Regions from separate parts of the Ammoniphilus oxalaticus genome, predicted to be linked through region 1. Evidence: predicted binding sites of a transcription regulator. Region 1 holds the regulator's gene; the other holds the start of a gene.
What was found. Region 1 encodes Rex, which represses fermentation and respiration genes when NADH is low (regulators of the CRP and FNR family bind a similar motif). Its sites were predicted from a motif close to TTGTGAAATATTTCACAA; they were not measured.
Positions count from the first base shown of each region.

Region 2: BEP19_RS15335 (DUF2249 domain-containing protein) is a predicted target of Rex. The motif match lies at 3,184-3,201, and genes of this name have one in related genera.

Region 1 is NZ_MCHY01000009.1:39,082-53,246, forward strand. It holds gene groL (chaperonin GroEL) at 1-1,143, opposite strand, end outside; gene groES (co-chaperone GroES) at 1,203-1,484, opposite strand; gene tatC (twin-arginine translocase subunit TatC) at 1,724-2,497, opposite strand; gene BEP19_RS11490 (redox-sensing transcriptional repressor Rex) at 2,490-3,146, opposite strand; gene BEP19_RS11495 (molybdopterin-binding protein) at 3,163-4,155, opposite strand; gene BEP19_RS11500 (MogA/MoaB family molybdenum cofactor biosynthesis protein) at 4,149-4,664, opposite strand; gene BEP19_RS11505 (5-formyltetrahydrofolate cyclo-ligase) at 4,731-5,303, opposite strand; gene abc-f (ribosomal protection-like ABC-F family protein) at 5,384-7,321, shown strand; gene BEP19_RS11515 (hypothetical protein) at 7,355-9,565, opposite strand; gene tsaD (tRNA (adenosine(37)-N6)-threonylcarbamoyltransferase complex transferase subunit TsaD) at 9,833-10,900, opposite strand; gene rimI (ribosomal protein S18-alanine N-acetyltransferase) at 10,854-11,348, opposite strand; gene tsaB (tRNA (adenosine(37)-N6)-threonylcarbamoyltransferase complex dimerization subunit type 1 TsaB) at 11,351-12,052, opposite strand; gene tsaE (tRNA (adenosine(37)-N6)-threonylcarbamoyltransferase complex ATPase subunit type 1 TsaE) at 12,049-12,507, opposite strand; gene BEP19_RS11540 (hydrolase/acyltransferase) at 12,661-12,996, shown strand; gene cmpA (cortex morphogenetic protein CmpA) at 13,075-13,203, shown strand; gene BEP19_RS11550 (Tex family protein) at 13,267-14,165, opposite strand, start outside.
Region 2 is NZ_MCHY01000011.1:33,810-49,732, forward strand. It holds gene BEP19_RS15320 (MFS transporter) at 1-595, opposite strand, end outside; gene BEP19_RS15325 (molybdopterin molybdotransferase MoeA) at 929-2,206, opposite strand; gene BEP19_RS15330 (YwiC-like family protein) at 2,248-2,961, opposite strand; gene BEP19_RS18200 (hypothetical protein) at 2,983-3,108, opposite strand; gene BEP19_RS15335 (DUF2249 domain-containing protein) at 3,267-3,500, shown strand; gene BEP19_RS15340 (DUF2249 domain-containing protein) at 3,527-3,733, shown strand; gene BEP19_RS15345 (hypothetical protein) at 3,749-4,987, shown strand; gene BEP19_RS15350 (metal-sulfur cluster assembly factor) at 5,006-5,299, shown strand; gene BEP19_RS15355 (hypothetical protein) at 5,304-5,804, shown strand; gene BEP19_RS15360 (DedA family protein) at 5,874-6,479, opposite strand; gene BEP19_RS15365 (class I SAM-dependent methyltransferase) at 6,483-7,055, opposite strand; gene BEP19_RS15370 (C40 family peptidase) at 7,194-8,084, opposite strand; gene BEP19_RS15375 (CoA-binding protein) at 8,159-8,575, opposite strand; gene BEP19_RS15380 (leucyl aminopeptidase) at 8,585-10,093, opposite strand; gene BEP19_RS15385 (divergent PAP2 family protein) at 10,266-10,745, shown strand; gene BEP19_RS15390 (YuiB family protein) at 10,840-11,097, opposite strand; gene BEP19_RS15395 (catalase) at 11,321-13,387, shown strand; gene BEP19_RS15400 (hypothetical protein) at 13,430-13,678, opposite strand; gene BEP19_RS15405 (NAD(P)/FAD-dependent oxidoreductase) at 13,690-14,880, opposite strand; gene erpA (iron-sulfur cluster insertion protein ErpA) at 15,123-15,482, opposite strand; gene mqnE (aminofutalosine synthase MqnE) at 15,872-15,923, shown strand, end outside.

The DNA.
Region 1 (14,165 bases):
TGCTCCAACTTTAATGACAGCAACTCCGCCAGCTAGTTTCGCTAAGCGCTCTTGCAGCTTTTCTTTATCGAATTCTGAAGTCGTATTTTCCATTTCAGCGCGAATCTGGCTAACACGCGATTCAATATTCGCAGTCTCGCCAGCGCCTTCTACGATCGTTGTGTTCTCTTTGGACACAACGACTCGGCTCGCTGTTCCAAGATGTTGCAATGTAGCTCCCTTTAGATCAAGTCCAAGATCCTCTGTGATCAATTGACCGCCAGTTAATATAGCAATATCTTCAAGCATTGCCTTACGACGGTCGCCAAAGCCAGGAGCTTTAACAGCTACCGCATTGAACGTGCCGCGAAGTTTGTTTACAACAAGTGTAGCTAATGCTTCGCCTTCAAGATCTTCTGCGATAATTAAAATCGGCTTACCTTGCTGAACAACTTTCTCAAGCACAGGCAGAATTTCTTGAATATTTGTAATCTTCTTATCTGTGATTAAAATGTACGGGTCCTCTAGAACCGCTTCCATTTTATCTGTATCTGTAATCATGTATGGTGATACATAGCCTCGGTCAAACTCCATTCCCTCTACTACGTCTAATTCGGTATTGAAGCCTCTTGATTCCTCAACAGTGATCACACCTTCTCTGCCTACCTTTTCCATCGCTTCCGCGATTAATTGACCGATTTCATCATCGGCAGCAGAGATTGCCGCAACTTGAGCGACAGATTCTTTTGTTTCTACTGTTTTAGAGATCTTTTGAATTTCTTCAACGGCAGCTCGCACCGCTTTTTCAATCCCGCGACGAATAACCATTGGGTTCGCCCCAGATGTTACGTTTTTCAGTCCTTCGCGGATCATTGCTTGCGCCAATACTGTCGCAGTTGTTGTTCCATCACCTGCTACATCATTTGTTTTAGTCGCAACTTCCTTAACTAACTGAGCTCCCATATTTTCAAAAGCGTCTTCTAATTCAATTTCTTTCGCAATGGTTACACCGTCATTCGTGATTAGAGGGGAACCAAACTTCTTTTCAAGTACAACGTTACGTCCTTTTGGTCCAAGAGTTACTTTTACAGCATCCGCAAGCGTATCCACACCACGCAGCATGGAGCGACGCGCGTCTTCACTAAACAAAATATCTTTCGCCATGAAAAAAACTCCTCCTTCTATATGTAATGATTTTTTGATTTTTCGATCGTCGTTCTATATTATTGAATAATAGCCAGAATATCGCTTTCACGCATAATTAGTAGTTCTTTGTCTCCGAACTCAACTTCTGTGCCAGCATATTTTGAGAAAATTACCTTATCGCCTTCTTTTACTTCAAGCGCAACGCGCTCCCCGTTTTCAATGATGCCAGGGCCAACGGCTACAACCCGACCTTCTTGAGGCTTTTCCTTAGCTGTGTCTGGTAATACAATGCCACTTGCAGTAGTTTCTTCTTGAGCGATAGCTTCGATAACTACGCGATCACCTAATGGTCTTAACACTTTGAAACACCCTCCTTAAAAGACTTACGGTTTTGTTAGCACTCTGATATCGTGAGTGCTAATACAATTATTATATTAGTCATTTTTCCCAAACTTTGCAAGCCCTTTTTGCTTTTTTATTAAAAAAACTTGCTAAGTTGAAAAAATATCCCTTTCCATCCTATCCTTTTTATTTTATTTCATACCCCATACCTAAATTAAACAACAGAAAGAACCCGACACAGTTTATCGGGTTCTTGTTAGTCGTCATCCGTTCGAATCGTTGCGAACTCTTCTTCATATCGCGCTTGTCTCGCAAGCTGTTTTCGATAGATTCGTTTAGAAAGAATAATACTAATCTCATAAAGAATGATGATTGGAATCGTAACGACAATATTAGATATAAAATCAGGCGGTGTGATCATTGCCGCAACAATCACGGATAGCAACATGGCGTACTTACGAAATTTAATCAATAGCGGCGGATTGACAACGCGAATCGATGTTAAGAACAAGATGATGATCGGCAGCTCAAACAATAGACTAATCGGTAAGATTAGATTAAACAGAAATTGAAAGTATTGCGTTAGTCCATATGTTTCGCTCGCCCCCAACATTTGGGAAAAACCGGATAAAAACCCAATAATCAATGGAAAAAGGAAATAATATCCGAATAATAATCCAATAATGAGTAATAGAAAAGAAAAGGGAATATACGCCGCGATTGCCTTCCGCTCTTCCTCCATCAAGCCTGGGGATACAAATCTCCAAATATGGTATAGGATTAGCGGCAACGTGAACGCTAAGGCAATCACAAACGCCACTTGCATATAAATACGCAACGCATCCGACAGACCAAACACATACCAGTCCTCAATATTTACGGCAATCGGATCATTTTTGATATGTTCTACTACCGGACCCGCGACAAGAAAGCCAAATATAAGGGCAACGACAAAGCCGCTAATGATCCAGATCAAGCGTTTTCGTAACTCGGAAAGATGCTCTACGACGGACATTTGATTATCATTCATCTTCGTCTACAATCCCCGCGTTCGTATTTTTCATAAAGTAAATCAGCGATTGAAGTTCGATGCTTAAATCAATGTGATGAATAACAACTTCCTCAGGAACTTGCAGGCGAGTAGGCGTAAAATTAAGGACTCCTTTAATGCCTGATCTGACTAACTGATTGGTTACCCCCTGAGCCGCATGAACAGGAACAGCGAGAACAGCGACGAGCACATCTTCCTTTTTAATGATACCCTCCATACGATCTAACGAGTAAATTGGAACCCCGTTTATTTCCTGCCCAATCTTCGTCGGATCGGTCTCAAACGCGGCGACAATCAACGCGTTATTTTTAAGAAAATCATATTGAATCAACGCGGTCCCAAGATTCCCAACCCCTATTAGCACAACATGGGTCATTTCATCTTGTTTTAAAAACTCCCGCAAAAATTGGATGAGATATTGCACATCATAGCCGTACCCCTTTTTTCCAAGAGCGCCTAAATACGAAAGATCTCGACGAATCGTAGCTGGATCAATGTTTAAGGACCGACTAATCTCCGCTGACGAGATTCTACGCACACCTAGCGAGGCTAGCCGATCCAAATATCGGTAATACACAGGAAGTCTTCTTGCAGTCACCTTTGGAATCTGTTGGCCCACTTTATTCACCCCCTTGAACCTGTCATCAGGTATGAAACCCTCCGTATCCAATGGAGATAATATCAGACTCCGTTATTTTCTCTCCGACCAATACTCTGGGCAGAAAGACATCAAACGACGTGAATGAATCATGAATAACACAGCCTGGCAGTCCTAGAATCGGAATTTCTCCTAAATAAGCAACGAGCAACATCGAGCCGGGCAGCATCGGTATACCATACCGAACGATATCCGCGCCAACAGCCTTGATCGCTCCTGGGGTGCGATCGTCTGGGTCTACTGACATCCCCCCCGTTACGAGGATCAAATCCGCCTTTTCTTGCTCAACAAAATAACGAATTTCCGCTTGAATCGCGTCTAGTTCATCGTCAGCAAATCGTTGTCCCAAAACTTTCGAGCCGAATGCTTTCAACTTGTCTTTTAGAACGGGACCAAATCGGTCCTCAATCCGTCCTGTAAATACTTCGCTGCCGGTCGTTACGATTCCAACCTTTTTCTTTTGAAAAGGCTTCACCTCGATCGCCGGTAAAGATTGAAGTTGTTCGACTCGTTTGACCTTCTCTTCCTCAATAATCAGTGGAATCGGTCGAATCCCCGCTAACGATTGATCAGCTTGAACGACTCGGTCAGACAATAACGTGGATACAGAGATCCCTTCAATCTGGTTCGCTTGTTCAACAGCCGTTGGGTCCACCTTCAATAGACCGTGGATGGCGGATTTTAAAGTCATCTTCCCTTCAACGGGACCTGTCAAATACACATGCTCCCCCGCAAATGCGCGGGCCATTCGTTCCGCCGCTTCGTTTTCATGCAGAAAACCTTGCGGAGTATCCATAATGTAAATATGGCGCTTACCGATGTCGAGCAGCAGTGGAATGTCCTCCTCTGTGATGACATGCCCCGCTTGAAAGACCCGCCCCTTAAAAGCGCCTGGAACAATCTGTGTCAGGTCATGTCCCAATTTCATTCCAATCGCATCTTCAACCCGAACTTCTTTCAAGTACGTCGGTTTCACCACGTTTCCTCCCTAGTAATTGAGCCCTCTCCAACCTTTCCTTGAATGATGTTAAGGGCATGAGGGATTTGATCTACAATTGCTGTAAAGCACTCCTCAACCCCCTTTGGGTTCCCAGGGAAGTTAATAACCAGCGTGTTGCCGCGTGTGCCCGAAACGGCGCGCGTTAACATCGCTCGTCTTGAGTTCTCTAGTGAAGCGCGTCTCATCTCCTCCGCTAAACCAGGCACCGTTCGATCGATGATAGATTCCGTTGCTTCGGGCGTAACGTCTTCAGGACTTAATCCTGTGCCGCCGACGGTAATCAGCAGTTCCACTTTCTCTCTATCGATCAATTCAATAAACGCCTCTTTTAGGTGTTCAATATCGTCTGGCACTACACGATGCAAACAGATTTCACTATCAAGCTCTCTTTTTAACAGTTCAACTAATTTAGCTACGCTATCATTCTCTCTTTCACCGCGATAAATAGAGTTACTTGAGGTAATGACGCCGATTTTATACGTAGACATAGTATCCTCCTTCGTTAGTACCAAGAATCACTTATATTGTACATGATTTCACAACTGATTTCTTGCTCATTTTTTACAAATAATTGTTTCCTGTTCGGTAATAATTAAATCAACCCGAAAATCATGTTCTTCCATCGGCGCTTCCTCCATCAATTGTTCCGAAAAACAAGGCGCAAGCAAAGGTGGACGCGGATCTAACTTTGCTAGAAACCGATCATAAAAACCGCCGCCATACCCGATTCTTCCTCCCTTACGATCAAAACCGACACCCGGCATGACGATGAGATCGATTTCACTCGGGTCAACCTGTTTTGAACGCAGCGGATCAGGTTCTAAAATACCGTAAACGCCAGGTTGGAGTTGGTCCCATCGTTCAAAATAGTAAAGTGTCATCTGTTTATTTTTCATATCGGCAAGTGGAATAGCGACCTGTTTCCCATCCGCTAACGCCTGTTCTAGCAAAGAACGTAGATCTATCTCATGGTCAAACGGTACAAAGCTAAATAACAGCTTAGATTTCTGATAGAGAGTATTACGCAAGATCTGTTCAACAATCAACGATGACTTCGCTTGTCGAACGTCAGCTGGCATTTCCCCGCGTCTTGTTAAAATTTGTTTTCTTATTTCCTTCTTTATCAAGAAGAAACCCCCTTTCCTCTTCTACTTTTATGAATGGAATATGATAAACTAGAATGGTAATCTGACTTGAGGTGACAACCATGATTTTATTACAAACGGTTAACGTTTCCAAATCGTTTGGAGCGGATCCGATTCTTTCAGATATTAGTTTACAAATCCAAACGGGAGATCGGATCGGCCTCGTCGGTGTGAATGGAGCCGGAAAATCCACACTACTTAAAATAATAACAGGGCAAATGTTACCCGATCAAGGCGAAGTCCGGAAATCGCGGGATATTCAACTCATATACTTAGCCCAGGATAGCGGCCTTGAATCTGACAAAACGATCTGGGATGAAATGATCTCGGTTTTTGCGGCGCTCCAAGAGAAAGAAAGAGAATTACGCGAGATTGAAGCGAGTATGGGGCAAAAAATGTCCGAACAAGACCATGAGCGGCTTTTGCAACAGTACGCCATTTTATCGGAGGAGTTCTCCGATGCGGGCGGCTACCAATATGAGGCGAATATTCGCGGCGTGTTACACGGTCTCCGTTTTTATGAAGACGATTACGGCGCCCAAATCTCTTCCCTCAGCGGCGGACAAAAGACACGTTTAGCTTTATGCAAGTTGTTGCTTACCCAACCAGAAGTGCTCGTCCTGGATGAACCGACAAACTACCTTGACATTGAAACGCTAACCTGGATGGAACGATATCTGCATCATTATTCCGGGGCTGTTTTAGTCGTCTCGCATGATCGCTACTTCCTAGACGCGCTTGTCACAATGATCTATGAGATCGAACGAACCCAATGTCAACGCTTTGTCGGCAATTACACAAAGTATTTAGAACAAAAGGCCGAGCAAATTCAACGACAAATGGCCACATTTGAAAAGCAACAAGCGGAAATTAACCGGATGGAGGATTTTATCGCCCGAAACATCGCGCGCGCCTCAACAACTGGACGGGCTCAGAGTCGCAGAAGAATGCTAGATAAGATCGATCGAGTCGAACGACCTATTTCCGCGGAGAGAAGGGTTCATTTTACGTTTGATATTGATCGCGTCAGCGGCAACGAGGTGCTCAAGATAAATAATCTTTCCATTGGATATCCGTTGAACACATTAAGTTCAGGGCTTTCCTTTGATATCAATCGCGGTGAACGCGTCGCATTATTAGGTCCGAATGGGATCGGTAAATCAACGCTTCTTAAAACAATCATCGGCGAGCTGTCGCCGCTCAAAGGCGATTTCCAACTCGGTTCGAACGTTTCAATCGGTTATTATGATCAGGAGCAACAGGAGCTTGATTCCGATAAAACGGTTCTTCATGAGTTGTGGGATGAATATCGTCAACTTACTGAACAGGAAATACGAACGGTGCTTGGTAACTTCTTGTTTAGCGGTGACGATGTTTTAAAGAAAGTTTCTGCCCTTAGCGGCGGAGAAAAAGCGCGGATCAGCCTTGCTAAACTGATGCTGCAAAATTCCAACTTTCTGATCCTAGATGAGCCTACTAACCACCTGGACATTTACAGTAAAGAGGTGCTTGAAAACGCGTTAGAGGACTACCCCGGAACGATTTTATTCGTTTCTCACGATCGTTATTTTTTGAATCGAATGGCGACCAGAGTGATCGAATTATCTGCGAGCGGTTCCGCTAGTTATCTTGGTAACTATGATTACTATGTAGAGAAGAAACAAGAGTTAGATGAGTTAGGAAAACTTCCAGCGCCGAAAGAGAAAGCCCCTACCGCAGCCGAACAAGATTCAGATAAAAAGGCTACCGATAAAGAAGCTTTTTTTGCGGATAAAGAACAACAACGTATTGAAAGACAACGTAAACGAAAAATTGAAGAAGTGGAGCGCCAAATTGATTTGTTAGAATCCAAGATTAGTGACTTTGAACTTGAACTTTGTAAACCTGAAGTATTTGAAGATCCTTTAAGAGCTCTTGAAATTAATGAACAATTAGAATCCAAACAACAACAAGTAGAAGAGCTGATGTTTAAATGGGAACAACTTCAAGAAGAAAACTGAATTTAAATTGAGCCTATTCGCGCAAAAATAGGCTCAATCATTTGTTAAACGGTCGTCATGCGGTTTGAATCCTTCTTGTAAGCCAAGAAAGAGCATCGGCGCAATCATATAAATAATCGTTGTAGCTGCCGCCACAATTCCCGAATCATTGACAAGCAACGCCGTAACCGCTCCGATCGCGATACCAAAAAAGCCGCGAATGACATAAGGGCGCTGCTGCGCAAAAATGTGAATCATCCCGAATGGGCGGTAGCAAATAAATCCGAGCAAAAGAATCGAAGTAATAAATACTTTGCTCCATGCGGAAACGCCGATCAACTTCCAATTCATTTCCAATTTCCGTTGAATAATATTTTTAATCTCTAGTAAATCCCCTTGCATTAACTTTGTCATCGCCCTTCCAATATGTGACTGCGTCTGATCATCCCCGACTACATTCGCCATGAACATAACACCGATCGAAATCACAACCGCGCAGACTCCCCAAAAAAAGTAACGACGGTTTAAACGCACATCAAACAAACGGAAGAAGGAAGCGCTGTACGCGGTCATCGCCGTAATCGCTCCACCCGCATTTGTGCCCCACCGAGGCAACGCGAAAAATAAAAGATACAGCCCGAAAACAAACACTGAGATCTGCTTTACCCACTTTTCTCTCCATTTTGTCAATTCTAACAACATCGCTAGGCTAAGGATCGAACTCCCAATCACAACTCCCATATACTCGTTTCCAATTCCATAAAATCGAGCCCCGATTACAGAATCATAGCCTAAATACGATCGTTTCATTAGCATCGAATCAAATAACAGACCATCTATTAAAATAGGAAGCCAATTAACTACACTCACGATTAGAAAAATCCATGGAAAAGAAAGTCGAATTACGGCCGCAGCTAATCCCATCCCAAGCGTTAACAAAAATAAAACAGTCCAACGCACGCTAAATAGGAACGGAAATAGCGGAAGGATCAAAAACAAAAATGGCGATAACGTAATTAAAAGCAGCAAAAACCGAATGAGCGCATTTCCCGTCCGATAGAAAACATGATTCGGCTTACTAAAATACCAGAAAGCTGTTGCCAATATTAAAATGACAATTTGAAAAGTGACGTAGCCTGTCAAAACATCGGAGCGGGTGGCATAAATATGCTTGATCGATGTCCAATCCTTCCAAAAGTCAGCTTGACCCGCAATTGTTGTTATCGGTCGCCCCATCATTTGCTGTGGAACGGGTAGTTCAAGCCAAGATAAGATAGTCGGGGCAATATCAACATTGGTCACAATATTCGGTTGTCTTGTCGTCGACGAACTTAATATGCCCTGTTCTTGATTCGGATTCATTTGAACAAACGGCGCCATCATCGAACGGCTTTGCTCCGCATCTGGTGAAACCATTGGCGCTAACAATAAAATCATTTGCGATTCAGTCTGTTGCTCAACAAGCGTTTTCATGAACCGATTCAGCTCGGTAAGCGCCATCAATTTAGTCGTTTGAAATTGCTGAGCATCCATCATTTCCTTTGCAGAAGAAAGTCGATACAAATCGCCCAATTCAACCGTAAGTAAAGAACTCTGTTTATCTTCCTCTATTTTCTTCAGTAGATAATCATAGTCTGTCACTACTCCATACACACGATCGGGTGCTTCACGGTTCGTATTTAGAGATATATCGCCTCCATTCAACAATCCGCGTTGATCCATTGCAATTAAAGGGGCAAACCTTATCTTCTTCTCTCCGACATCCGAATTTCCGTAAGCAGCTGCCTGTAACCCATGTTGACGAAGCGTCTCCCCTAGCAACCCCGCGCTCATCGTATAACCCGAGCTACGATTACTCTCTAAGATGGATTGAATACCCGGAACGACAATTCCTTCTTGAGTGACCTCATGCCCAGTCAATTGTCGATACCAATCTTTTGCGGATGTCGCATGCAGTTCATCGCTTGTCATATACGATTCCACAGCGTTATTCGGACCGATCGCCCGAACACCGCTGCCAATCGTTATCGCGTTATTCACACCATTAATTTTCCCAGCCGTTCGAAGATTCATCGCCCCAATGGTTCCCTTATTCAACCAGTTAGCATCGGGCAAACCCTCTATTTGTCGAATATCCTCTAAAGAAAGGTGGTTGGCAAGAACAAGGATGACTCTTTTTGTCCGATCCATCGCGCTCGTCTCGATTGGAATAGACAAAATCAAGCAACAAAACACCATTATTGTGGATAACCAATTCCTATTCATTCAGTTATTACACCTCCTCCACAGTGTCCACATAGTTATACACAGTATAATCCGTGATATAACTGAGTTTCCCCATATTATCCACAGTTTCGACAATGTTCGCGCCCATTTTTATACACGGACTCGAAAGTCAACAAACGTTGTTAAATTCAATAACAACAGAGTTATTAACATTATCCACAATCACCTATGGATAACTTGTCCACGGGAACGTACGATCGAAATTATGTAATAAAAAAGACAACTATTAATATAGTTGCCTCTTTATTACAGGGATAAACCCGGAGTTCCATTCAAATCAAGATCAGAGAAGTCCCCTTGTTGATATTGAATTGTTCCCGCCGCCGCAATCATTGCCGCATTGTCTGTGCATAACTTCAAAGGAGGAACAACGAGCTCTACACCTTCCTGAGCGCTCCGTTCTATCAAAGCTTGTCGTAAAGCCGAATTCGCTGCTACACCACCGGCTAATAATAGTTGACTAACCCCATATTCACTTACCGCTCGAAATGTTTTTTCAACCAATACTTCTACAACAGACGCTTGAAAACTAGCGGCAACATTTTCCGCAGCTAATTGTTCGCCTCGTTGATCTGCATTATGCAACGCATTTAACACGGCAGATTTTAAACCGCTAAAACTAAAATCATAGGAATTCGCCTCTAACCAAGCGCGTGGGAAAGGAATATTCGCCGTTCCTTGATGCGCTAATCGATCGATCTGCGGTCCGCCGGGATAAGGCAAATTCAACGAGCGAGCCACCTTATCATACGCCTCACCCGCCGCGTCATCTCTCGTTTGTCCGAGTATCTCAAAGGAACCGTGCTCTCGCATATAGATCAATTCCGTATGTCCTCCCGAAACAACAAGCGAAATCAACGGGAAACGCATCTCTTTTATTAATCGATTTGCATAGATGTGCCCCGCAATGTGATGAACTCCAATCAAAGGGATTCCTCTTGCAAATGCAATCGCTTTAGCCGCTGAAACCCCAACGAGTAACGCTCCGACAAGACCAGGTCCACGCGTTACCGCAATGGCGGAAATGTCATCTAGTGTTAGCTTTGCTTCATCTAAAGCTTCTTGGACAATATAAGTGATACTTTCCACATGCCTCCTTGAAGCAACTTCTGGCACGACCCCTCCGAATCGTTTATGTATCTCTACTTGAGAAGAAACGATATTCGACAAGATCACAGTTCCGTCCTTAACAATCGCCGCTGATGTTTCATCGCAGCTCGTCTCGATCCCTAAAATGTAACATGGCTTGTTCTGATCCCGCGCTTGCCTATACGTATCTAGAGTTTTCTTCTTCCAGTTGCTGTTCTGCTTCATCTCTAAAATTCACCCACATGATTAGGGCATCTTCGCCATTATCCGAATAATACCGAGGACGAATCCCTGTTTTATTAAATCCAAACTTCTCATATAAACGCTGAGCAACGATATTTGTGACCCGGACTTCTAGCGTCATCGCGCTTGCCCCATGTTTCACAGCGTAAAGAATCATCGACATCAACAGTTTTTCTCCCCATCTTTGCCCGCGATAAGGGGCAGCAATGGCAATATTAGTTATTTGCGCTTCATCAATAACGATCCACATTCCGCCATAACCGATTACATTGCCATCAGATTCTAAAACAAGGTAATGCGCGAAATCATTTTCCGTGATCTCATGCAACAAAGCTCCTATTGACCAAGGATCCGGAAATGCCTCCTGTTGAATATCATGAATCACTTCAAGGTCTTCACGTCTCATCGGACGTATTGAGTAGTTATCCATGTTTATGTTTCCTTAGCCTGTTGAGCAGCCAGCCACTTTGCTTCAGCCTCGGCCAATTGCAAGTAACGCGGGGCAAATAGATTCGGATCCGATAATTCTCCCTGTTGAATTTTTCGACTGCCCTCTCTTGCAATATAGCTTGCCCGCGGAACATTCCAGTCAGGCGGACCAAATCTAGCTTGATTCCCTAATTTTTCCGATATAACAGATTGGTGCATCGATACATCATCACCTAAAAACAAAACAGGCTTCTGCAATGCGGCAAGCTGATCCGCCCAAGATTCCATCATTGTAATCTGATCATTCTCGCTACGTTCCCCATTTTCAAACAGGGCTGTATACACCTGACCGCGCCGCGCGTCAAACAAGGGGCAAACATATCCTGAAAAATAATTACCGTTACCAGCCAACGCTTCAAGACTTGAAACCCCCACTAAGGGGATTCCGAGCGACCAGGCCATTGATTTAGCCGTTGTGACACCAATCCGAACGCCTGTATAAGAACCAGGTCCTTGCGCAATGGCAATTCCGTCCAAGGCGGATGGTTCAACGTCCAACTCATCCAACAATAAGGAAATCGCGGGCATCAATCGAATCGAGTGGTTCTTTTTCAGATTGGTCGTATACTCCCCTAACAATTGCTGATTATTGATTACAGCCAAACTCATCACTAGATTTGAAGTATCTATGCCAAGTATCTTCATTCCAACAACTCCTTGCGTAGTTGTTCAAAACGCTCTCCATGCGGGTAAATTATAATTTCTCTTTCGTCCCCCGTTAGACGTTTCAACTCAATTTCCAAACGTTGTTCAGGCAACGCCGCTTGAATTCGACTGGCCCATTCCACGACTGTAACGCCTTCTCCATAAAAATATTCCTCAAACCCTAACTCTTCAAACTCATCCTCAATTCGATAAACATCCATATGATAAAGCGGCATCCGCCCTGCGTATTCTTTTACAATCGTGAAGGTAGGACTGTTTACTACACCCGACACACCTAAGCCCTTAGCAAACCCTTGTGTGAATGTTGTTTTACCCGCCCCTAAATCCCCTTCCAATGTAATTACATCTCTAGCTTGGACTCGCTCCGCCAATCGCCGCGCCCATTGCTTGGTTTCTTCCGCAGAACGAGTAGTAACCTTATATTCTCGCTTCAAGTTAGACACTCCTTATGCTTGACCGATGCTTGCGTTCCTAATATATTATAACTTTGACCATTCCCTGCCGCAATTAAACGATGTAGAACTTGAAAAGAAACGGACGATTTATTACACTTTACAATATGATAAGAAATAGATGGAGGAAAAATTATGCGATATTGCCTGCTTCAAGGAGAAAATGGCCTTCAATTTATAGCTATTCCAAAAGATCACATGTATCAACTCGTTGCTCTCATTCACCGCTTACATAAAGAGATTGACAAACTTACGGCAAAAGAAAAGCCAACGTTACCGATTGTCCTCGCGGAATGTAGTGAACTCGAGATCCTTTCGCCTCATTGCGAAATTATTTCGGGCTTAGACTATATTAATGAACTGGAGAAAAGTTTTAATGATGTGCAAGAAACCGAGTACCCGCTTATTTCACTACTAACAGAAATTCGCGCTTTCCAAGCGCAATTAGAATATTTAGCAGAAGAAGTCTAAAATCAGTTCACCCTCGCCCATTGTTTGAATATCCTAGAAAGAAGGATGTGATGAATTCGGTAGAGGGGGGACTATATCATGCCGGGGTGGTTACGCAGACAATTAATGCGGGCCTTTCAGGGTAAAGATCATCGACAAATCAGATTGCTCAATGATTGTTGGTTCGGTTACAAACAAAAAAACAACCAAAAGTCAATCAGCGTCTAGCTCTCACATAAACGACATACAAAACAAAGGTGGGTCCCCCATAAAAGGGACCCACATTTCTCATTATGCGCCCGCTTCATGCGGCTCAATCATCGTCAAGCCAACACGCATTTTCTTTACATCTACCTCCGAAACCCACACCGTCACAATCTGTCCGACTGATACGACATCCAGTGGGTGTTTCACATAGCTTGAACTTAACTTCGATATGTGGACAAGTCCATCATTTTTTAAGCCAACATCGACAAAAGCGCCGAAATCAACAACGTTTCTAATCGTACCCTGCAACTCCATACCCAGCTTTAAATCCTCGATCGTCAATACGTCTTTCATTAGTAAGGGTTTTGACAGTTCATCCCGCGGATCACGCCCAGGTCTAAGCAAGCTGTCGATAATATCCCGCAATGTCGGTTCACCAATCTCCAATTGTTCAGCCATCGAAACTAATTCTACTTTTTGTAATTTTTCTTTGCTTTCCGGCTGATTTATCGCCCGCGGCTCAATTTGCAATCGTTGCAGCAATTCCTCCACTTTTTCATACGATTCAGGATGGATCGGCGTCTTATCCAACGGGTTATCCCCCTCCATAATCCGTAAAAAACCGACACACTGTTCAAACGTTTTAGCCCCTAAACGAGGCACCTTTTTTAATTGTGTTCTTGAGGAGAATTTACCAGCCTCTTCCCTTAGCTTCACGATATTATTTGCCACTTGGCGACTGACTCCCGACACATGCTGCAAAAGTGACGGAGATGCGGTGTTCACATCGACACCGACATAGTTTACCGCGGACTCTACTACAAACTGTAGACTTTCAGTGAGTCGTGTTTGACTGACATCATGTTGATATTGCCCAACCCCGATTGACTTTGGATCGATTTTAACCAATTCAGCTAATGGATCCTGCAATCTCCTTGCAATAGAAACCGCGCTCCGTTCCGCGACGTCTAAATCTGGAAATT
Region 2 (15,923 bases), on a different contig from region 1:
CCGTTACCATCCCCGCTCCAATCGCGATAGGCGTAATAAATTGAACGGCGCTGACGCCTAAGTTTCCGAGGCCCGCATTCAGCCCATTCGCTGTCCCCTTCGCTCTTCGCGGAAAAAAGAAATGTATATTAGCCATCGATGATGAAAAATTCCCTCCGCCAATTCCGCACAAAGCGGCCATAAGCGCCATCGTCATAAACGAAGTCTCCGGGTTTTGAATGGCAACGCCAATTCCAACCGCTGGAAGCAAGAGCGCAGCCGTACTGATCACTGTCCAATTTTTCCCGCCTACTAAACCAGGCATAAAGGTAAAAAAAAGTCGACATGTTGCTCCGCTAAGTCCAGGTATAGCCGCAAGTGTAAATAGTTCCGTCTGGGTAAAACTAAATCCGACATCATTTAATTTAACAGCGATCACTGACCAGATTTGCCATACCGCAAAAGCTAAAAATAGAGCGGGTATCGAAATCCACAAATTTCGACTTGCATGTCTTTTTCCTTCCACTTCCCAAAAATGTTCATTTTCTGGATCCCAATCGGCTCCAATCCTCCCCTGTCGGACAGTCGATCCTGTCCTTTCAACCCCTGCTTTCATATCCCATCTTTCCCTTTCCCGCGTTCATATTTTCCTCTTTGCTTTGAATCATACCCCTGAGCTGTAACGCGCCATTATAGATGACCCACACTTGCTTATCCCCGCACGTCACCAATCACACATATTTTCAAACGTAATAACATTAAGTATATAGCTATATGTATTTTTGCGCTTGTCTAGATAAGGGGATTTTTAGTCTATCTACCTTGAACGAGTCAATAATGGGGCCCATTTTGCGAAAAATAGCTGGGGATTTGTTCATAAATAAAGGCAAGATTACAATTCGTAATCTTGCCTACTTTATTAAAAAGATTGTTATGATTGTCTAATCCTTTACTTCGTTTGGTCCCATGGCCATTCCGCCCCGTCATGATCTTCGAGCAAGAGCACATCAACTATGTCTCCTATGGCGAATCCTCTTGTTCCGCCAGGCAACACGATAAACGAATTGCACAACGCTAGTGAAGATACGATGTTCGATTTATCAGCTCCACTTGGAGCGACATATAGCTGACTGTCTTCGTAAAAAATCTTGCTCCTCACAAAACGCGTAAACGGATTCACCTTTGGGAAATCTTCCGCTAAAATAGCTTTAGTCCGTTGCAGATGCGGCTTTTTGGAACAAAGCAACGTTTTAACAATCGGACGCGCGTAAAGTTCGTAACCGACATAACAAGCAGACGGATTGCCGGACAAGCCAAACAGTATTTTTCCATTCCAGTGAGCAACGGTCGTGACACTGCCAGGACGCATCGCAATCTTGTTAAACAAAACATCTGCGCCAAGTCTATCATAAATAATCGGGAGGTAATCAAAGTCTCCAACAGACACCCCGCCTGTTGTGACAAGTATATCAACATCAGCCAACGCTTTTGTTATGGCCGCAAACGATGCTTCTAAATCATCCGCCAACTTGCCAAAATAGACAGGTTCCGCGCCCGAACGAATGATTTGAGAAATAATCATATAGGCATTGCTATTTCTAATTTTACCGGGAACCAATGGCTCGTCCACATCCAACAGCTCTGAACCCGTCGCAAATACGCCGACCTTCGGCTTCTTAGCTACTTTCACTTGATGATAACCGAATGTCGCCAATAACGCTTTGACCCCTGGATTAATATACGTCCCCTTTTCCACGATCGGCGTTCCCGCCTTCATATCTTGGCCACGGTAGGTGACATAGTCCCCTTGTTCTATGAATCGTTTCGCTTTGACCTTTGTTTTACCTTGATCTATAAACGTTTCCGTTAATTCAAGCGGGATCACCGCGGTTGCTCCGACAGGCATTTGGGCTCCTGTCATAATTCTCACCGCTTGGTTTAATCCTACCGTTTTCAGCGGCACATCGCCCGCTCCAATTTCCTCGACTACTTCAAGGATCACCGGATTTTCAGAAGTCGCCCCTTCTATATCTTCCGTCCGAATCGCAAATCCATCAAAAGCGGAACGGTCAAAGTTAGGCACGTCATCAGTGGCAACTAAATCTTCACCCAAATATCGTCCATCGCAGTCATTGATTGACACTTGCTCGATCTGCGCTTCACCCGCATACTTCATCACTCGCGCAACGGCTTCGCTAACTGGAATTGACGTTCTTCTCTCTAGCAACATCATCACTCCATCCACTCATAATCTCGTCAACTAGAATTTCACAAATAAACGAGGCACATGATTATAAAATAAACTGAGTTTACAACTTCAACTATTCCAACACCCTTGATGGAAAGAGGTTTTCCATAAAATGCTGTACTCCTTATTGTACTTGGTAAAAACGCAAAAAACAACCAAGGAACGCCCAGCGCCCAACTAATCACAAGCAGCAGAACGTGATAGCCCGAAGATATGACTCGAAACATTATGTTCCTTTTTTCCCGAATCATCGACTTTACAAAAAAGAGACTACCTGTAAAAAACAACACAGAAAGGGCCCAAACGATAGCCGCCTTATTGTCAAGATAGCCAGTTCCTAAATAATAACTGGCTAAACCACCGATTGAAAAGATAACCGTCGCGCACAGTCCATTAATGAATGAGCGTTCTCGATTTTTCTTCGCATAATACAGATTAACGAGAAAGAAGGGAAGCATCAGCAAGCCAATCAACAACAATCGCCAACTATACACTAGCGTAACACTTAAACAGAGCAGAGCAGGAATAAGGTAAGTGAGAATAGAGCGGAAGTAAGAACGAAGATCTTCTCTTTTAAACGCTAACAAAATCGGATAGGTCGCTAAATAAAGCAAGGTCCAACCAATGAATAAAGGAACATGATAGCCAATAAAACCACATGCTCCAACCCCTATCACAAACGGGGCAATAAGCATCGCCCATGCTCCATGTTGCTTCGGTATCACTAATTTCATTCCTTAACACACCCCTTTACTTTACTTACTTCCGATTCGTTTTGGCATCATCGATCTACAACCGATCGACTGAGTATTCCCCTGCATGAATGGCTCCCCGCCTGTAAACACTAACGATGGACTGCCTATTTCATTCAACAACCCCACTTACCGCCATCTTGATTCGGTTGAACACATTATAACTGTTCTACCAACGTTGTTAAGTGAGAGACATCACAAACTTGGTGACACATGTCACATACAACGAAATAAAAACGATTATCATTATAAATATAAGCAGTATGATGATTGAGGAGGTTGTAGGTATGAGTGAACCAAAAACAATCGAATTGGACGTTCGCGAGGATTTAAAAAATAAGCTTGATCCTTATCAAAAAATTATGGATGCAATACGATCGTTTGAATCGGGGGATATTTTCATCTTGCATGTCTCCCTCAAACCGCTTCCCTTATTCACTGTCATGAAAGCAAAAGGTTTTACGCATAAAGCTGTTCAGTTGGATAACAAATATTGGAAAGTAACATTTACGAAGAATTAATAGTAATTCGGAAGGGAAGATGACGGATGATTTTAGATAATAGAGGGTTGCAACCCCCTGAACCGATGATGAGAACATTGAAAGCGCTCGATGAATTACAGGTCGGACAGCGTCTAAGTATCATCAACGATCGCCGTCCGATGTTTTTATATGAGGAGTTAGAAGAACGCGGATTTTCCCATCAGACGATCGTACGGGATGATGGGGGCTATCAAATTGATATTACAAAATAAAGGGGGCGCCGCGGGATGTTGGCTCAAACAAACACGGAAACAAACATCAAGCTACCTTTCGCCTTTATTTTTTATAGTTTAGTCGCCTTTGTTCTCTCGCAGGTGATGATCATTTGGAGAGGGGCGGATCTGTTGGATGGGGCCTTCCGACAACCCGTCATCTGGTCTGCCGCGCACCTCTTGTTACTCGGTTGGGCATTGATGGCGGCGATGGGTTCGATGTACCAACTGGTTCCTGTCGCTTTTCTAACGCCGATTTGGAGTGAAAAATTTGGATTCTTCCAGTTTGCTGTCACCTCATTAGGAATTACCGTATTTTCGATCACGCTCGCATGGGTTCCATTGTACGCTTATTGGGGCGGAATCCTAACGCTCATTGGCATTTTACTCTTCTTATTTCAAATGTGGATGACTCTTAAGAAGCAAACGGAAAAAAGTATCATCACCCTGTTCGTTGGTTCCGCCTTGTTTTGTTTGTTTGTTACAATTGGACTAGGTATTCTGCTCGCTCTGAACATAAGCGGATTTTCGATACTCGCTAGTGATGGACTGCTAAAAGGACACATTTTACTCGGGCTATGTGGGTGGTTTACGTTATTAATCTTCGGGTTTTCCTACAAAATGGCGCCGATGTTCTCTTTGGCCCACGGTTTTCAGATGGAATTAAGTCGAACTGTGTTTGGTGTCTATACCGCTGGCCTCATCCTCAGCTTCGTGTCCCTGTTTAACACTAGCCACCTTTTGTTATCGTTAGGATTTCTGCTGTTATTCGTCGGATTTCTGCTGTTTAGCATCCACATGCGACAGGTGATCCAAAAACGAGTGAAGAAAAAGTTGGATCGTCCTTTTGTCTTCTCTTTGATTGCGATTGGATTTGGACTTGTGATTCACCTACTCGCGTTTATTTATGCGATTGCCCAGCCAACACCCCTTGCGTTTATCGTTTTGGCTTGCGCCTATATCATCGGATGGATCGTTTTCAGTCTAATTGGTTATCTTATCAAAATTGTTCCATTCTTATGGTGGACCCATCGATACAGTCAACAAGTAGGGAAAGAGAATGTGCCCGCTTTAAAAGATATGATGGATGATCGCTTGATTCACCCGTTACTGATCATCCTCCCTGTCTCTTTTGCGGGAGTGATCATTAGCTTTCCAATCCATTCCCAATCGCTATTTTGGACCAGCCAGACAATCTTTACCGCAGGTTCTGTATTATTTTGTTACATCATCATTATGGTTTTAAAAAAATAAGAGGGGAATGAGCCAAATATGACTCAAATCGAACAAGTATATGACCAATTGCGAAAAGTAATTGATCCCGAATTAAATATCAATGTCGTTGATTTAGGGTTAATTTATGATGTCAAGCTCGATCAAGGCAAACTTGAAATTGCAATGACGTTAACGACACCTGGTTGTCCGCTCCATGACAGCATAGTAAATGGCGTCAAATATGCGGTATCGACTGTTGAAGGAGTAGAGCAGGTCGACGTTGAACTTGTCTGGTCTCCTCCTTGGACTCCTGACCACATGACCGAAGCAGGAAGGAGAGCCCTCGGATAAACCAGTGAAACATATAATTTGGATTGCAATAAATGTGTTGTTTTTGTTAGTGAGCACGATCTACATTTGGGTATTTCAAAAGCCGGACACACTTTTTATAGGCGCAGGCGCGTTACTCGGTCAAGTGGCCGTTGTATTATTTCTGATTAATGTGAATATGTATTTTATCTTTTTAGTCATCAGAAAATCAACGAAACGAAATGTAAGAGTGACCCTAGCTAAAATCGCGAGGCGGATGATGAAAAGGCATATTACGATTGCTGTCTTAGCAACGACGATCATTCTCATCCACGCCTTTATTATGCTGACACAGCTCGGACCACTGATCGGATTTTTTGGTCCAAAAATGATCAGTGGATACGTAGGGCTCGTTGTTTTAACATTAACGTTAATTGGCGGATACCGCAGACACCGCAAAGCGACCGGCTTTCGCAGGAGATTCCATTTGACGATGGCAATGATCTTCACTGCTGTATTTGTTATCCATTTGTTTATGCCTTTTTAAAAAGTTGGGCGTGATTGTTCAGGGGTATTCACCCCGACGATTACGCCCTTTTTATTTATCCTTTCCCTTTCACACAGCTTGCCCGCCCGCCTTTTTCATTTTTCTTACAATAAAAATAGACAGAGCGATAATCAGGCAAACGAAGCCGAAAATCCAACCAAAACGTGTAACATATTGACTAACGAGCTCAATCGAATGACCAAAGTACTTCCCTACCATGAACAGGGCCAAAGTCCAAATAAATCCAGTGGAGTACGAAAATAGCGCATATCGAAAAAAGCTCATTCTGTTAACGCCAACGATATAAGGAACGATATGTCGAATAACTGGAAAGAGGTAACTAATTACGAGCGAGAAAGCTCCATAACGATCTATAAAATGGTGGGCTTTTTCAATATATTTGGCCGTTTTCCGCTTGCGCATCAAATAATGTAAAGCGGGCGGTCCAATGATTCGGCCAATGCAATAACCAATCGTGAGCCCTGATATAACACCCGCATACGTAAGCGCAAAAGCGGGAAGCGGTTTAAGTATGCCAAGCGAAGTCACAAACCCGCCGCTCATTACGATAACCTCATCTGGTATTGGCAACCCTACGATCCCAAGCCACAGGAAGAAAAAGAGGGCGGCGTACCCATATTGCTCTATCCCGCCCAGCAAGAAGTCGAGGTACATAAGTTACTCCTCCTTCTTGCCGAAGCACGTATAAACAAAGGCGGGAGGAACATTGCGCATTTCAAAGTTGATCGCTACGCGGTTAAAATGCTCTTTTAACATGTTCTTCATCTGCAACGAGTATTGAAACGCAATAAACACACCATCGGGTTTTAGACACTCTAGGACAACGCTCATGATTTCGCTCCTTAGCTGCGGCGAAAAATTAGCGAACGGCAACCCAGATATAATACAATCAACTTGAGGTGTATGTAACTTTTTAAGCAAACTAGCCATCCCTGCCGCATCCGAACCAAAGTAAAAGGAGGGGTACGTTTCCTGCAAAGCTTGTCTCATCTGCGCATCCTTTTCAATAATGACAGCCGTTGTTGCATCCGCCATATGTTCAAAGATGTAGTTTGTAAATACGCCGGTTCCGGCGCCCAACTCAACAATTGCGTCCACCTCGTCCCAAGCTACATGATCAAACATCTTTTTGGTTAAATAAATGGAACTAGGGGTTATGCTCCCAACCTGTCCCGGGGATTGGATAAATTTATTTAAAAAGGTTAAACGCCGATTCGTTAAGCTGATCAATTCCCCTCACTCCTTCTACATTTCATAGTTATATAATAATCCTTTTATCCTAAAACGCCTACACAATTTTTATTAAGAAAACCTTAAATTTTTAACAAAACAAAAACCCACTCCTAAAAGTGGGCTAAAACGAAAAGACTATGGTCGTTTGGCAAATAAAAGTCTTTGTTCCCAATATCCGGCTAGTTCGCTTTTCGTCACACCAGGGTCCCCATATGTATGGATGATTTCTCCATTTCCAGCGTACATCGCGACATGCCCAACCATGCGATTACTGGCATAGCGACCGGGTGTGAAAAAGAAAAGCAAATCGCCCGGCTTGAACTGATCCGCGCTGATTCGCCGTCCGACACTTGCCTGTTCTATTGAACTTCGCGGAACTTCAACGCCAAATCGTTCTAGCACATACTTTACAAAAGAGGAACAATCAAAAGCTTTTGTTTCCCGGTAATCATCCGCTCCAAATTCATACGGCGTCCCTAAAAACCTTTCCGCAAAACGAATGACTTCAGCGCCATTCACGTTTCCGCTCGATTGAATCGAGGCTGACTTTTGTCCCTCATCTGTCGAGAGTAGCGTAGGCGCGACGAGACTTAACTTCCTCTTATTAGCATCCCACTTGATTTCAGTATTTAATAACGCTGACAACGCCTCAACCGTCATAAACAATTGATCATTTTGCGCGCGCGGAGCGCGCGGCAACATGATTCTCCGATCTCCGACTGTTGCGGAGATGTCCCCTGCCTTTACAGTATAAATCGGATCGGTATAACCAATTTGGTAGGTTTCGCCAGCTTGTTGCATTCTGAGATCTAAGGCGTTCATTGTCTCTTGTACAGCGACCCACCTCTTACCCGTATGTTCAATTTGGAGCGGGATGACTCGATTCGTTTTTTGGCCATCGATCGTTAGCTGGGCCGATGCGCTCATTTGTTTAACGGGAGGAGATGTAGCTTGGCAAGCCCCAATTAAAAACAAACAACACAGTGGCAACCAGCGGCGCGCTAACTTTTGCATAGAAAAAACCAAGCGGTTCAACTCCTTAGCATTATTCTAAACTTAGTTTGTTTAGAAACAGAAGGATTATCCCCGATTGAAAAATATTATGACTGAATCAGTTCAGCATAAGCTACTTTGATACAATAATCCATGATAACCGACATTCCATGTTGTTTACACAAGGCGGCAGCCTCTTCATGAACCAACCCTAACTGCATCCAGAACACTTTGCCTTGTCCGTATTCAACCGCTTCTTCGGCAACGGGCATAATTTGATCCACACGTCGGAACACATTAATAATGTCGACAGGTTCTTTAATCTCCGTCAAGGTCGCCACTGCTTTTTCGCCTAATGCTTCCTTAATCATCGGATTAACAGGGATGATCTTATACCCATAGCTTTGCATTCTTTTAGCCACTTGATAACTGATTCGATCCGGGTTATCAGACAAGCCGACAATAGCAATCGTTTTCGCGTCTACTAAAATTTGTTTAATTTCTTCTTTCGATGGATTTTGCATCGCCATTATTTATTCCTCCGTTCGATTTGCGGAACGCCCCATGGCTAGTACAGCCAACGTCCTTGTCATCGCCCCAGTCCCGCCTTGCGGGGATAGTTCTTCTTGTTTATCAGCCCAAGAGGTACCCGCGATGTCCAAATGAACCCACGGCGTTTCTTCAGCGAATGCCCCGATAAATAGTCCGCCGGTAATACTGCCGGCATTGCGTCCGCCTGTATTTTTCAAATCAGCGACCCGACTCTTAATTTGTTCCTTGTATGGCTTAAAGGAAGGCAATTGCCACACGAGTTCCCCCGCATCAGCCGCAGCATGTAACACTTCATCCACAAAATCGTCGTCATTCGTCACAACACCTGTCGTACAGGTTCCAAGCGCGACTAACACGGCTCCTGTTAACGTCGCAACGTCAACGATGTAATCCGCGCCTAGCTTTTTTGCGTAACTGACGCCATCAGCGAGCACCAAACGACCTTCCGCATCCGTATTCAACACTTCAACAGTCCGCCCGCTCATCGTCGTAATGATATCACCTGGTTTTAAGGCTGTTCCTGAAGGCATATTTTCTGCGCTTGGAATGACAGCCAACACGTTTACAGACGGTTTTAAACGTCCGAGCGCTTCTAAAGCGCCAATTACCGCAGCCGCCCCACCCATATCGCCAATCATCTCTTCCATTTTCAGTCCCGGCTTTAAAGAAATGCCTCCCGTATCAAAACTGATACCTTTTCCAACAAAACCAAGCACATCGTCCCAATTTTGGGCGCCTTTATATTTAATCGCAATTAATTTCGGTGGCTGAGCGCTCCCTTGGGCGACCCCAAGCAGCCCGCCCATACCGAGCTTTTCCATATCCTCTCGTTCAAGCACTTCATATTCCATCCCGTAACGTTGCGCTACCGCAACAGCGGCGTCGGCGATTTGAGCTGGCGTCATCTTATTGCCCGGCGTATTCACTAAATCTCTCGCCAAATTTGTGCCCGCGGAAAACGCTTCTGCAATTTGCGCTCCTCGGCTCACTTCCGCCTCTTGGTCGCTCAAACTCGTGGCAATCACAACGCTGTCGACTTGATGGTATTCTCTCTCCTCCCAAGCATATCCTTTAAACCGATACCCGCCTAGAGCCGCGCCTTCCCCAAGCGCATGCGCCATTTCTTGCGCTTGCGTTGTATCGATCAGATAACTTTCCAAGCAAAATACAAGCTGATCCACTTTATCGTTTAAACCAATGCGGATCGCTGTAGCAGCAGCCCCGCGAACAGATTCAAAGGTGGGTTCTTTGCCAAGTCCAACTAACATAATCCGTTTACTTGGCAGTTTTCCGAATGTATATAATGTAAGCGTTTCTTTATTCTTTCCTAAAAAATCACCTTCAGCCAGCAAGCTCGAAATTTGACCTTCTAATTTTTGATCAATTTGACTGAGCGCGCCTTCCGGCTTTTTTTCCCCTTCCAAGACCCCTAACACGAGACAGTCTGTTTGAAGATCTACTATCTCTTGAACCGTCGTTGAAATTTTCATTTGTTGCACCTCCGTGATTTAAAACAACATGTTTATTTTACCAATTTATGACTAGCTTGTACAACAAGCGCTTATTTTTAAAAAGAAGCGTTTCATTTCTCTTCAAATTTAGTTTGCAATCCCTTATGATGGAGTATAGCTAAAGGTTCGATAATAGAAAGGAAGAATGCGCATGTCGATTTTTCACAACTACCCGCTATGGTCTTCCCTTATAGCCATTGGTTTAGCGCAATTTTTAAAAATTCCCATTCATTTCTTCACTCATCGCGCTTGGAAATGGGGACTGTTATTCAGCACAGGAGGGATGCCCAGTTCCCATTCAGCGGCCGTGACCGGTTTAGCCACATCCATTGGCTTATCAGAAGGGTTTGCTTCTTCCTATTTTTCAATCGCAACGATCTTTGCGGTGATCGTGATGTTTGATGCTGCTGGGGTACGTAGACACGCGGGAAAACATGCGGCCCTATTAAACGTTTTGCTCGAAGATTTTAATATGATGAAGGAAGAGTTGAAACTTTTACGTTTCAAACCAGAACATGAAAAACGTGAACAATTAAAAGAACTGCTCGGTCATAAACCGATTGAAGTGTTAATCGGAGCCTGGCTTGGAATTATTCTTGCAATTGGACTCGGCTATCTATTTGAGTTTTAAACGTGCCGAAAAGAGAAAAAAGGTAGAACATCACCCATGATATTCTACCTTTTTTTAATTTAAACAACCAAAAAAGACACGTTTTCGTGTCTTCTTAGAACATTCGGTACCCTCTTTGTCTTAGCATCTTAATCACAACGCCGCTCAGCGCCGCCCCCGTTAGTCCAGATGTTAAAATCGTGTAATCAACCGCTTTTAAAGCGCCCATGCGGATGAATAAGTAAACAATCAATAATGCATACATCACTAACGGTAACCACGTGGTCTTGATTAACATATTTAAAACAAATCCAATCCCAAACGCAAGAAACAGAAACAGCGGGACGGATATAATGAGTTGAACGATATTCACGTTACACACCTCCAATAACCAGTTTACTTTATTTTTTATAGCTTGGTCAATAACAAACATTGCCCCCGAATGTAAAGTGATCATAATGCGCTTGATTCACTCAATTCGGACAAACCTATTTCATTTAAATCAACATTCGTTAACTAACAAATGAATAATCATGAACACTTCGCCATACTTATTTAAATGATACGAAATAGTACTTTAAGGATAGGTGATTTGTATGGATCATTCTTCATCGAGAAACAAAAAGGGAATCGACGGGAATCAGCAGGATGCGAAGCAGGAACAATTAGATCAATACCGTATCCAAAACACCGGCAAGCCGATGACGACAAATCAAGGCCGAACAATATCCAACGATGAGCAAATTTTAACAGCCGGTGAACGCGGTCCTGGCCTACTTGAGGATTGGCATTACTTTGAGAAAATGACACACTTTGTGCAAGAAGAAGAACCTGAAAGAGTCGTTCATGCTAGAGGTTATAGCGCCTATGGAGAATTTGAATGCTATCAGTCGATGAAACATGTGACCAAAGCAGGCTTTCTGCAGGAACCAGGGAAAAAGACTCCTCTTACAATCCGTTTTTCTACCGTCCAAGGACCAAGGGGATCTTATGATACGGCAAGAGATTTACGTTGTCAGGGTGTGAAATTTTACACAGAGGAAGGAAATTACGATCTTACGACCATTGCAATGCCCGTCTTGATTAATAACGACCCGATGAAATTCCCAGATGCGATGCATGCGTATCAAGCTAAATCAGATGACGATATCCCAACAGCAAGCGGAGCCCATGACCGATTTTGGGATTATGTAGCTAACAATCCGGAGTCGATTCATATGGTGACGTGGATCATGTCCGATCGCGGCATTATAAGAAGTTACAGAATGATGGAATCGTGGTCGATTAACACGTACTTATTTGTAAACGAAAAAGGAGTCGCAACCTTTGTTCGTTTTGTCTGGAAACCCATGCTAGGGGTCCATTCCTTCCTTCAGGATGAGGCATTAAAAATTGGTGGTATTGATCCCGATTTCCATCGCAAAGATCTGAGAGAAGCAATTGATTGCGGGGCCTACCCTGAATATGAACTCGGCGTTCAACTCATTCCGATGGAAGATGAATTTAAATACGATTTCGATGTGCTCGATCCTACAAAGTTTTGGCCAGAAGAACTCGTCCCTGTCCACTCGATCGGGAAGATGACTTTAAATCGAAACATTGATAATTATCATACAGAATCAGAACAAGTCGCATTTAATCCCGCGAATGTCGTTCCAGGTATTGATTTTTCGAACGATCCCGTCCTGCAAGGAAGATTAATCGCTTATCATAATGCGCAAGTACACCGAATTGGTCCCAATTTCCAAGAGTTACCCATCAATAGATCACTTTGTCCTTTTCATAATAACCAGCGCCGAGGCCCCATGAGATTTCGAATTGATGTCGATCAGGTTAACTATCATAAAAATTCATTAGCAAATAACACACCCTATACAACACCCCCAGAAGAAGGCGGATACGAGCATTATCCAAAAAAGGTAGAAGGACACGTCACCCGTAACCGAAGCGCTTCGTTCACAGATTATTTTACGCAACCCCGCATTTTTTGGAATAGCTTAACACCTGTCGAAAAGCAGCACACCATTGAAGCGTTTAGCTACCAACTTGGAAAGGTTAAGAGTGAATCTGTCCGCCAACAAAACGTTAATCTATTGGTTAATGTAGATCAGGAATTAGCCTGTATTATTGCCGATAATATAGGGGTAGAGCGCCCAAGCGGAACCCATATCTCTGTTTCAACAAGCTATCCTTCCCTTAGCCAGGCAAATACACCCCGCTATGCCAATACACTAAAAGTTGGTGTTTTGATTGGAGATGGCTTTAACGGAAAAGAAGTAACAAGCGCGCTCCAGTTCCTGCAAAAGAATGGGGTTTTCATCGAGATAATCAGTGAGAAATTGGGATTCGTCACTGGGGCCGACGGAATCAAGATTAAAGTCAATAAGACCTTTCTCACATCTAGTCCTTACTTGGTTGACGCCATTTACATCGTTGGAGGAAATTCACAGTACCAAGCAAAATTTATGCAAGACGTTTTAGGGTTTGTGCATGATGCCTATAAACACTACAAACCGATTGGTCTTGCTTCAACGGGGCAATCGTATATTCAAACCTCGCCAAACAACAACTTAGCTGGTGTTGTTTTTGCCGCTAACAATCCCAACTTTCCTCAAGATTTTACAACTGCAATTGCTCAACAGCGCTTTTGGAATAGAAAATAGAGATTTATAAGGGAAAAATCCTAGAGAAGCATCTAGCCCACTCTAGGATTTTGTCGTGTCCTCATCTAGTTGTTGGATAAAGTCTTGATTCATGCGATCCCTTTCTTTACTCCCCTCTTTTAACCGTTCGATTGCGGGAGAGATTAAATATTCAATTTCCTTTTGAACATGGTACGCTAAATCATATTTATTTTGACTTTCAAGAAACTTTCCAATTTCAAACAAGTTCTCATACCGTTCTAATTCATCTGAGGTTAGTTTCGCTCTAACCTGCACACTTGCATGTCGCATACGTTCCCCACCTAAAACTTAGATTTCTTCATGACAAGGCCGATGCCGCCAATTTTATAAAGGTAACGATGATCAATCACTTCTTTGAGCATAGCGGCTGTCGAGCCGAACACCTTTTTATTTCCGACGATACCAATCCCTTCCCCTTTGCCAAGAGAAGCTACTGTCCCTTTTAGATCAGGTTGAAACTTAGTTATTTGACCGCCCCGGATTGACTTTGCCAGGTTTTCGGCCAACGCTTCTCCTTGTTGCATCGCGATCTGCGCGGTTGGCGGAAACGGTCGATTTTGCGTTTCGTCGATGACAAGAGAACCATCGCCAATTACAAACACATCATCATAACCAGGCGCCCGCAAATACTCATCTACCTTCACTCTGCCGCGAATGACTTCAAAACCCGACTTTTCGATGACCGAATTGCCGCGCACGCCACCCGTCCAAACGACCGTCTTTGCTTTAATTTCTTCGCCATCCGCCAATACGACACCGTCTGGCGTACATTCTTTAATCGGCGTGTTGATTTTAAAAGTAACGCCTTTACTGCTTAAAAGCTCGACAGCATAATCGATTAAATCAGGATCAAAACCTGGTAAAGCAGTTGGAGCCGCTTCAACATTGTAAATTTGGACATGGGCGGGATCTACATCGAATTCTTTGCACAATGCGGGGATACGATCACATAATTCACCAACGAACTCCATCCCAGTAAAGCCTGCTCCGCCTACGATAAACGTGAGATAATCGGCGCGATCCGGTTCTTGCGTAAATTTCGCAAACATATAGTCAATATGCTCTTTGATTAGCCGAACGCTGTTGATATTGCTAATCGTGAACGCATGCTCCTTCAATCCCGAAATCCCAAACGTTTCTGGTTCGCTGCCTAGACCGACGACAAGATAGTCGTAGTCAAGAACGCGACCGTCCGCTAAACTAACTTGCTTGTTGTCCGGTTGAATGCTTTCAACTGTCCCTTTGACAAAGTTAAATTGATTCGTATCTATAATTGACTCGATATCAATTCGACAATTATCGTGATGGATCGTTCCAGCAGCTGGCAAGTGTAACCAGGTCGTTAAATAATGATAATCATGCTGATTCACAACGGTGACCTCAGCTTCATTATAATTCAAAATTTTTTGCAACTTTACCGAGGTCATTACCCCACCATACCCAGCACCAAGAATAACGATTTTTGTACCCATCCCATCACATCCAGTAACTTATTTTTGTTTATGAGAATTGCTTTTCGCAATTTTAAATTTTAACCTAAATAATGAGAATTTTTTCACAAACTATTCACAATTCTTATTGTATAGCCGCGCTACGGGTTTAGCAAGGCTATTTTTCAAACAAAAACAAATTGATTACGGTTTTTACTATACTAGAACGAAACAATGAAAAAAGACCATCCTATTCGGACAGCCGTATTGTTATCTGTTATATTCTATTCGTCACAATCTTCTGGCGTACCAGCGTCGGCCGCTGTTCGGAAACTTGTTCCGCACCCACACGTTGCGGTCGCGTTCGGATTTTCAATCGTGAACCCTCCGCCCATCATCGTTTCTTGGTAATCAATCTGTGTGCCTTTGATCAGTTTTAAACTGTCTCCGTCAATGACAACCTTAATGCCTTGGATGGAAAAGGTTTCATCCTGTTCTGTTTCTTCTTCGTCAAAACCCATCCCATACGTAAAGCCGCTACAACCTCCACCCTGCACTCCAACACGCAAAAACACACTCGGGTTTTCTTGTTCGGCCAATAATTCTTTAATCTTCGTTCCAGCGCTTTCCGTTATTTCTATCATTGCTTTGTCCCTCCTTAGCAGGGTTAACCCACTCATAATCACATCATTTCCATATATCTAAATTATAATGAACGTCAGTCGATTTCACAAGACTACAACTACCCAAATTATGGTTAAAGTGTCAGTCATGTCCCTGTCACAAAACATGCAAGTATCTTGTTCTTTCATCTGTTTAATTTTATAATAAATAGAATTGAGACAATTCGGCAAAAATTACGTTCAGACTTTCTTAATAACACTCAAAAGTTTGTGTAATCCGCCGAAGACTTTAACTAAGGTTCAACGACATGTTGAAGTTGAACCCGACTTAAAGGTTTCCTTTTTTCAAACACATACTAAAATAACCCTTACTGCTTATATTTTATTCGTTGTATTAAAAGGAGGACCCTATGACACTATTAACGGAGAACCCAACGGATCGTTCATTGCTGCCAATTATTG